3 regions of the Clostridium sp. DFI.1.208 genome follow, and region 2 is predicted to be linked to each of the others. Evidence: riboswitches for the same ligand, from Rfam matches in the RefSeq annotation. Region 2 holds a riboswitch; each other region holds the start of a gene.
What was found. Region 2 has a riboswitch for thiamine pyrophosphate ahead of thiC (phosphomethylpyrimidine synthase ThiC). Riboswitches for the same ligand answer to the same signal wherever they lie in the genome.
Positions count from the first base shown of each region.

Region 1 (2,268 bases), on a different contig from region 2:
GCTGCATTAGAGGAAAAGCCAAAAGATTTTGAGGAACTTCTACAGAAGCTGGAAACTGCTGGGCTGGAAGTCAACCGTGAAAGAAAACATCTTCGGTTCCGAGTTCCGGGACAAGAAAATTATACCCGATGCGATACGCTCAAAGGCGATTATACAGAACAGGCCATCAAAGAACGGATTGCCGGTACACGGACAGTAAAACCCCGCCATGCCTTTTCTAAAAAAACGGTTTCCAAAGTTGGATTGCTGGTTGATATTGAAGCTGCAATCCGTTCCGGCAAGGGCCCTGGTTATGAGCGCTGGGCAAAAGTGTTCAATCTAAAGCAGCTTTCTCAGGCAGTGCTCTACTTAAAAGAACATGGCGATATGGGTTATGAGGATCTTCTGGAAAAAGCCAACGCCACTACCACTAATTTCAATACCTTATCCGTTCAGATCAAAGATCTGGAGTCAAAAATGAACGCCAATGCCGAGCTGCAAAAACAGATCGTAAACTATGCGAAAACGCGGGCTGTCTATGTAGAATATCGCAAAGCCGGGTACAGCAAAAAATTCCGAACAGAACATGAAGCTGAAATTCTGCTGCACCAGGCGGCAAAGAATCATTTTGACGAGCTGGGAATCAAAAAGCTCCCCTCTGTCAAATCTCTCCGGGAGGAATACACCGATCTTCTGGAACAAAAACGGAAAGCCTATTCTGCCTATAAGCAGGCCAAAAATGATATGAAAGAACTTCATAATGTTCGGGCCAATGTGGAATACCTATTAGAGATTTCTTCCCCACCACAACCGCAGCGCAGCACAGAAAAATCCCGTCAATAAGGTTTGCTAACTTGAATTCTATAGACCTTGACTTTCCGGGACTTCTTAACTATAATAATACTCAAGCAGGGGGACTACCTTGTAGTTGAGAAGGTTAAAACCTGACCCTTTGAACCTGTTGGCTAATACCAACGCAGGGAGCTAAAGAATACAGATTCGTATTTTTTGGACATTCTCTGTTTTGGGAATGTCCTTTTTAATTGAATAAGATATGATATGTGTTTGCGAGGGAACTGAACAAGTTGAAAAAGGTAAGACCTGACCTCTGGACCTGTCGGCTAATACCGGCGTAGGGAAGCAATTTCTTACGCTCGTATTGCGTCTGAAAGAGCTTCTAATTGTTTTAGAGGCTCTATTTTTTTATTTTAGGAGGAACAAACATGGCATTTATGAAAGACATTTTAACCCGCAACATCCCCATTTGGGAAGAATGTGCAGCTACCCCATTTGTGCAGGAAGTGCAAACTGGAAAGCTACCTCTTGAAAAGTTCAAGAGATATATGATTCAGGATAGTATCTATCTGAAAAACTATGCCCGTATATACGGCAAGGCAATTTTTCATGCTGATACATTAAGAGAAATTCAGCTTTACTATTCCATGCTGAATTTTGTAAATGATACGGAATCAGAAGTGCGTCTGGATTATCTAAAGCAATTTTGCATGACGGATAATGATATTGAACTGATCGCTCCTCTGCCTGAAAATCAAAATTACATTGATTTCATGTTTGAGATTGCGTCACATGGAAAGAATGAAGAAATTTTAATGGCGGTTCTTCCCTGTATGTTAAGTTACAGCTATATATTCCGCAAACTGGCGTCTGTCCCCACAAGCAGAGAATCAAGATATTGGGACTTTATCAAAGATTATGCGGATGAACAATATGCAGAAAGCTGCAAAGAATGGTCTGCTTTTGCAGAGCATAAATGTGCCGGGTTATCAGTAGCAAATAAAAAGTATCTGGCTGATATTTTTGAAAAAGCAAGTTTGTTAGAGCTTGCTTTTTGGAAGATGGCCTATCGGAACGAGAGAATGGAGGAAAATGCAAAATGAAAAAAGTATTGTCCATTGCCGGATCAGATTGCAGCGGAGGTGCAGGTATTCAGGCTGATTTGAAAACTTTTTCTGCTCACGGTGTATTTGGAATGAGTGTTATTGTTTCTGTTGTTGCAGAGAACACCAGCCGTGTTATCGACATCCAAGATATTACCCCGGATATGATTGAAAAACAGATTGACGCCGTATTTGAAGATATTGAAGTGGACGCAGTAAAAATCGGTATGCTTTCTACACCAGAATGTATGAAAGCGGTGGCAAAGAAACTATTACAATATAAGCCCCAAAATGTCGTAATCGACCCGGTTATGTATGCCAAAAATGGCTGCCCATTGATGAATCCTACGGCGGTTTCCACCTTGATAGACACAGTAATTCCACTGGCCGA
Region 1 is NZ_JANGCA010000007.1:87,921-90,188, reverse strand. Features, by position in the region: gene NE665_RS05480 (relaxase/mobilization nuclease domain-containing protein) at 1-822, shown strand, start outside; TPP riboswitch at 880-979, shown strand; TPP riboswitch at 1,039-1,136, shown strand; gene NE665_RS05475 (TenA family protein) at 1,203-1,877, shown strand; gene thiD (bifunctional hydroxymethylpyrimidine kinase/phosphomethylpyrimidine kinase) at 1,874-2,268, shown strand, end outside.
Region 1: linked by a shared signal. The riboswitch ahead of NE665_RS05475 (TenA family protein) and the one ahead of thiC (phosphomethylpyrimidine synthase ThiC) in region 2 are both predicted to bind thiamine pyrophosphate.

Region 2 (2,268 bases):
CTGGAGCAGCTGAATAAGAAAACGCAATGCCGTCATACAGTATATCGCGGAAATTATGAGGAATATGTGGAGCAGCGAAGCAATCGGCTGAAAAAGGAAGCGCAGGAGGCGTCATGGCAGAAACGGGAATACCGCAGAAAAAAAGAAAAGCTGAATGACTTTATAAATGCTGTGCATGACGCACAGAACGATACGGTACGCAGTCCGTTTTATGCGGCGGCATTAAAGACGAAAATGAGAAATCTGAAGGCACAGGATCGCAGACTGGAGAAGGAGGGCTATGCGCATGTGGACAGCGTAGAGGAGGCAATCGATGTTTTCTTTGAAGGAGAGGGCTTTCCAAAAAGTCGACGCATTCTTGATTTTCATCAAGAGGAATTGAAAACAGAGAAAAGAGTACTCCTAAAGGATATCCACATCACCCTTTATGGCAGACAGAAAACGGTGATTGCCGGTGAAAACGGAAGTGGAAAGAGCCTGTTGATGAAAGAAATCTATAATATATTGAAAACTCATACGGATATCCGGCTTGGCTATATGCCGCAGAATTATGCAGAAGCTTTTTCTGAACAGGACACACCGGTAACGTTTTTACTGGAAGCCTGTGACAGAGATGATGTAACCAGAGCGCGGGAATTGCTAGGACGCATGAAATTCACAAGAGAGGAAATGGAGCATCCGGTATATCAGCTGAGTGAGGGACAAAAGGCGAAGCTGTATCTGTTGCGCTTTATCAAGCAGGGCTGCAATGTCCTTCTGCTGGATGAGCCAACGCGAAATCTTTCACCACTGACAAGTCCTGTCATACGCCGTATTCTAAAGGATTTTCCGGGTTGTATTCTGGCCGTTTCCCATGACCGGCTGTTTATACAGGAGGTGTTTGATTCTGTACTGTGGATTTCACATAATAAACTGCAGGAGCTGGAAACTGAGCGATTCATGGAAGAGCTTAGCTAAGCGATGCTTTCCTTTGAATTGTTGATGACGATGCAGTTGTACTTCTAACATTTTCTTTGAAGCGGAGGTAAGTGTGCTGCATGGACATCAGCATGCGCAAGGTATTACTTTCAGTAAATCTGCATTGTACTTCTGACATTTTCTTTGAAGCGGAAGTAAGTGTGTCGCAGGGATATCAGCATGCGCAAGGTATTACATGCGATAAATCTGCATTGTACTTCTGATGTTTCCTTTGAAGCGGAGGTAAGTGTACCACAAGAAAATCAAGATGCGAAAACAATACTTGCGATAAATTTGCATTGACAGTCCTGTCTTTCTGTGGTGTAATACTTTCGTACAGATAAATGGGGTGCCTACGTATGGCTGAGATCGGAAATTGCTCCGGGACCCAATGAACCTGATACGGGTAATGCCGGCGTAGGGATTTTATAGAGAAGCACAGCAGGACTGGACTTTATTCTGTTGTCATCCAAAGAAATCATAAAAAGCTGACACCGTAGCAGGCTTACAGCTTTTTTACTATATAGGAGGATACTGCAATGTACACAACACAAATGGATGCTGCAAGACAGCAGATTATCACAGAAGAAATGAAGGCTGTCGCTGCCTATGAACAGTTAGACGAGAAAGAGGTATGCCGATTGGTCGCTGCTGGAGAGCTGGTGATTCCGGCCAACAAGCATCATAAATGCCGAAAGTCCTATGGAATCGGCAGCATGCTGAAGACGAAAATCAATGTAAATCTGGGGACAAGCAGAGATTGTCTTGATCTGGATATGGAACTGGAAAAGGTGCGCTATGCCGTTGACATGGGAGCTGAGGCTATTATGGATTTAAGCTCTTTTGGCGATACGCAAACCTTCCGCAGAAAGCTGGTTGCAGAATGCCCCGCCATTCTTGGGACAGTACCGATTTATGATGCAGTGGTATATTACAATAAAGCATTGAAGGACATTACGACACAGGAATGGCTGGATGTCTTCCGCATGCATGCAGAGGACGGTGTTGATTTTATGACGATTCATTGTGGGATCAACAGACAGACTGCTGCACGCTTCAAGAAACAGAAGCGAATGACGAATATCGTATCCCGCGGTGGCTCCATCATATTCGCCTGGATGCAAATCACCGGAAATGAAAATCCGTTTTTTGAGCATTTCGATGAAGTTTTAAGGATATGCAGAGAGCACGATGTGACTTTGTCGCTTGGGGATGCCTGCCGCCCCGGCTGCTTGGAGGATGCAGGAGATATCGCACAAATCGAAGAGCTGGTCACACTGGGAGAACTGACGCAGCGCGCATGGGCACAGG
Region 2 is NZ_JANGCA010000013.1:36,264-38,531, reverse strand. Features, by position in the region: gene NE665_RS08780 (ATP-binding cassette domain-containing protein) at 1-957, shown strand, start outside; TPP riboswitch at 1,293-1,399, shown strand; gene thiC (phosphomethylpyrimidine synthase ThiC) at 1,497-2,268, shown strand, end outside.

Region 3 (2,268 bases), on a different contig from region 2:
AAAGGACCACTGCCCTTTCCCAGATCAAGACCGTCACGCAGCGCTCCGCTGATATACGCCTTCGCCCGTTCTACCGCACTCGTCATATCATAGCCCATTGCCAGATTGCTGGCGATGGCACTGGATAATGTACAACCGGTTCCATGAGTATTTGGGTTATCGATTTTTTCACAGCAAAGCCAGTGAACATCTTCCTTATATACCAACAAATCATCGGCACGATTCATGGAATGCCCGCCCTTCATCAGAATATACCCGTCATAGTCCTGTGCAATTACAGCAGCGGCCCTTTGCATATCCCTGCGGTCATGTATCCGCATGCCACTCAAAACCTCTGCCTCCGGGATATTGGGGGTGATGATATCGGCAAGAGGAAGCAGCTTTGTTTTCAACAGCTCCAGCGCAGGCTCCTCCAACAGAGCGGAACCGCTGGTGCTGACCATAACCGGATCAACGACAATACGCTCGATTGCATACTGCTTCAGCTTTTCCACAATGACAGTGATCAGCTCCGGTCGGGAAACCATGCCGATTTTTACCGCATCCGGACGGATATCCGTGAAGACGCAGTCAAACTGTTCCTCTAAAAATTGCGGTGTTACATTCATGATGGAAGTTACACCGGTTGTATTCTGCGCCACCAGTGCTGTGAGAATACTCATTCCATATACCTCATGTGCCATAAAGGTTTTTAAATCAGCCTGTGCTCCGGCTCCTCCCGTAGGATCAGTTCCGGCAATCGTTAGAACCGTTTTCATATGCATTCTCCTTTCAAATCGTCCAGCGACAATAAGGCGGCATCCGCCAGTGTACAAATTTCATCCCATTGCTCCTTGCCGGCAGCATCATACACTGCGGTAACATGAAAGCCATGCGCTTTCAATGTCCGAATGGCATGCAGGGCATCCTCTACAAACATCGTTTCCGCCTTATCCGTATGCAGCATGGCAGGCATGAGCGCAAACAGACGTCCATCCTGCTTATCATAGGGCAGCTCCTCACAGCTTGCGACAAAATCCAGATACTCCAGCAGACCGTTTCGCTTCAGGGCCTCTTCTGCGCAAATCCGCTCACATGCCGTCAGAACACCCATCCGCATACCTGCTGCGTGCAATCTTTCCAGACAGGCCTTAGCGCCCTTCTTGGCAACAACCTCCTGCTTGTAGCGTCGCCGTATGATTGTATAAACCTCTGTACGCATCTGTGCCAGAGAATCCGGTATTGCATACCTCTCCTTCAGATAACGGATAGCCTCTGTCATCGTCATCAGCTGCAATGCTTCACTGAGATTATCAGCGGCTTTGATTCCCTTTGCCTGAAGATATACCACTGCCAGATCCTCCCATACCCACATGGAGTCCATCAGCGTGCCATCCAAATCAAATATGTAACCCTTCATATGCTGAACCTCCTTCCATGAATAATGAAAAAAGGGCTATGCCATGTATGCATAACCCGCGTTTTATGTGCAGTCCCTACGTTGGCATTATCCAAATCAGGTAATCGGTCGAAGTTCACAACTTCCTCTCAGCCTGTCTACAAGCTCCCTTATTTCCATGCACATCATATCATTTCCACATAGCTTCGTCAACAAGCATTCGTATCTTGTGACAAAGCTTTTTATGGATGCATGCTGGCTGGAAGTATATAAGCAGCGGACTGCATGATGAAATCCGGAAGCAGGACTTTTGTGAATGGCTTGCATTATCATATGTTTCCCCACACTTTTCGCATGGACATGAAAGTTTTAACGAAAGCGTTTATTTCTATAACAATCTTACTTTCTTTCACGCGATCACGCTTCATCTTTTTCTTAGGAACAGTTACGTTTCTTCTCCAGCTGTGATACAATACATAACAGAGGTGATAACATGGATTTAGAAGCTTTTTTTCATGAGTATAAAGAAAAAAAGAATGCCTATCAGATGGCACTGAGCACAATGTATTATGATCAGGCCACGATTGCACCAAAAAACGGCATTCCCTACCGCAACCGCATGTCGGCAATTTTATCGGGAGAAGCCTTCGATCAAATGGCGAATAAGGAAAGTATTGAGAAAATTGAAGAACTGGCAAAACAGGAGAATGTAAGTGCAGAACGCAAGAAAGAGCTGCAGCTGCTGTTGCGGGAGCTGAACGATCTGCGTGTGCTTCCAAGAGAGGTATACGTGGAGTACAGCAAAACCATTGCGGACAGTGAGGCCGCATGGCATGAGGCAAAGGAACAGGACGATTACCAGCTGTTTAAGCCGCATCTGATCAACGTCA
Region 3 is NZ_JANGCA010000009.1:89,780-92,047, forward strand. Features, by position in the region: gene thiD (bifunctional hydroxymethylpyrimidine kinase/phosphomethylpyrimidine kinase) at 1-758, opposite strand, end outside; gene NE665_RS06790 (HAD family hydrolase) at 755-1,399, opposite strand; TPP riboswitch at 1,457-1,560, opposite strand; gene NE665_RS06795 (carboxypeptidase M32) at 1,872-2,268, shown strand, end outside.
Region 3: linked by a shared signal. The riboswitch ahead of NE665_RS06790 (HAD family hydrolase) and the one ahead of thiC (phosphomethylpyrimidine synthase ThiC) in region 2 are both predicted to bind thiamine pyrophosphate.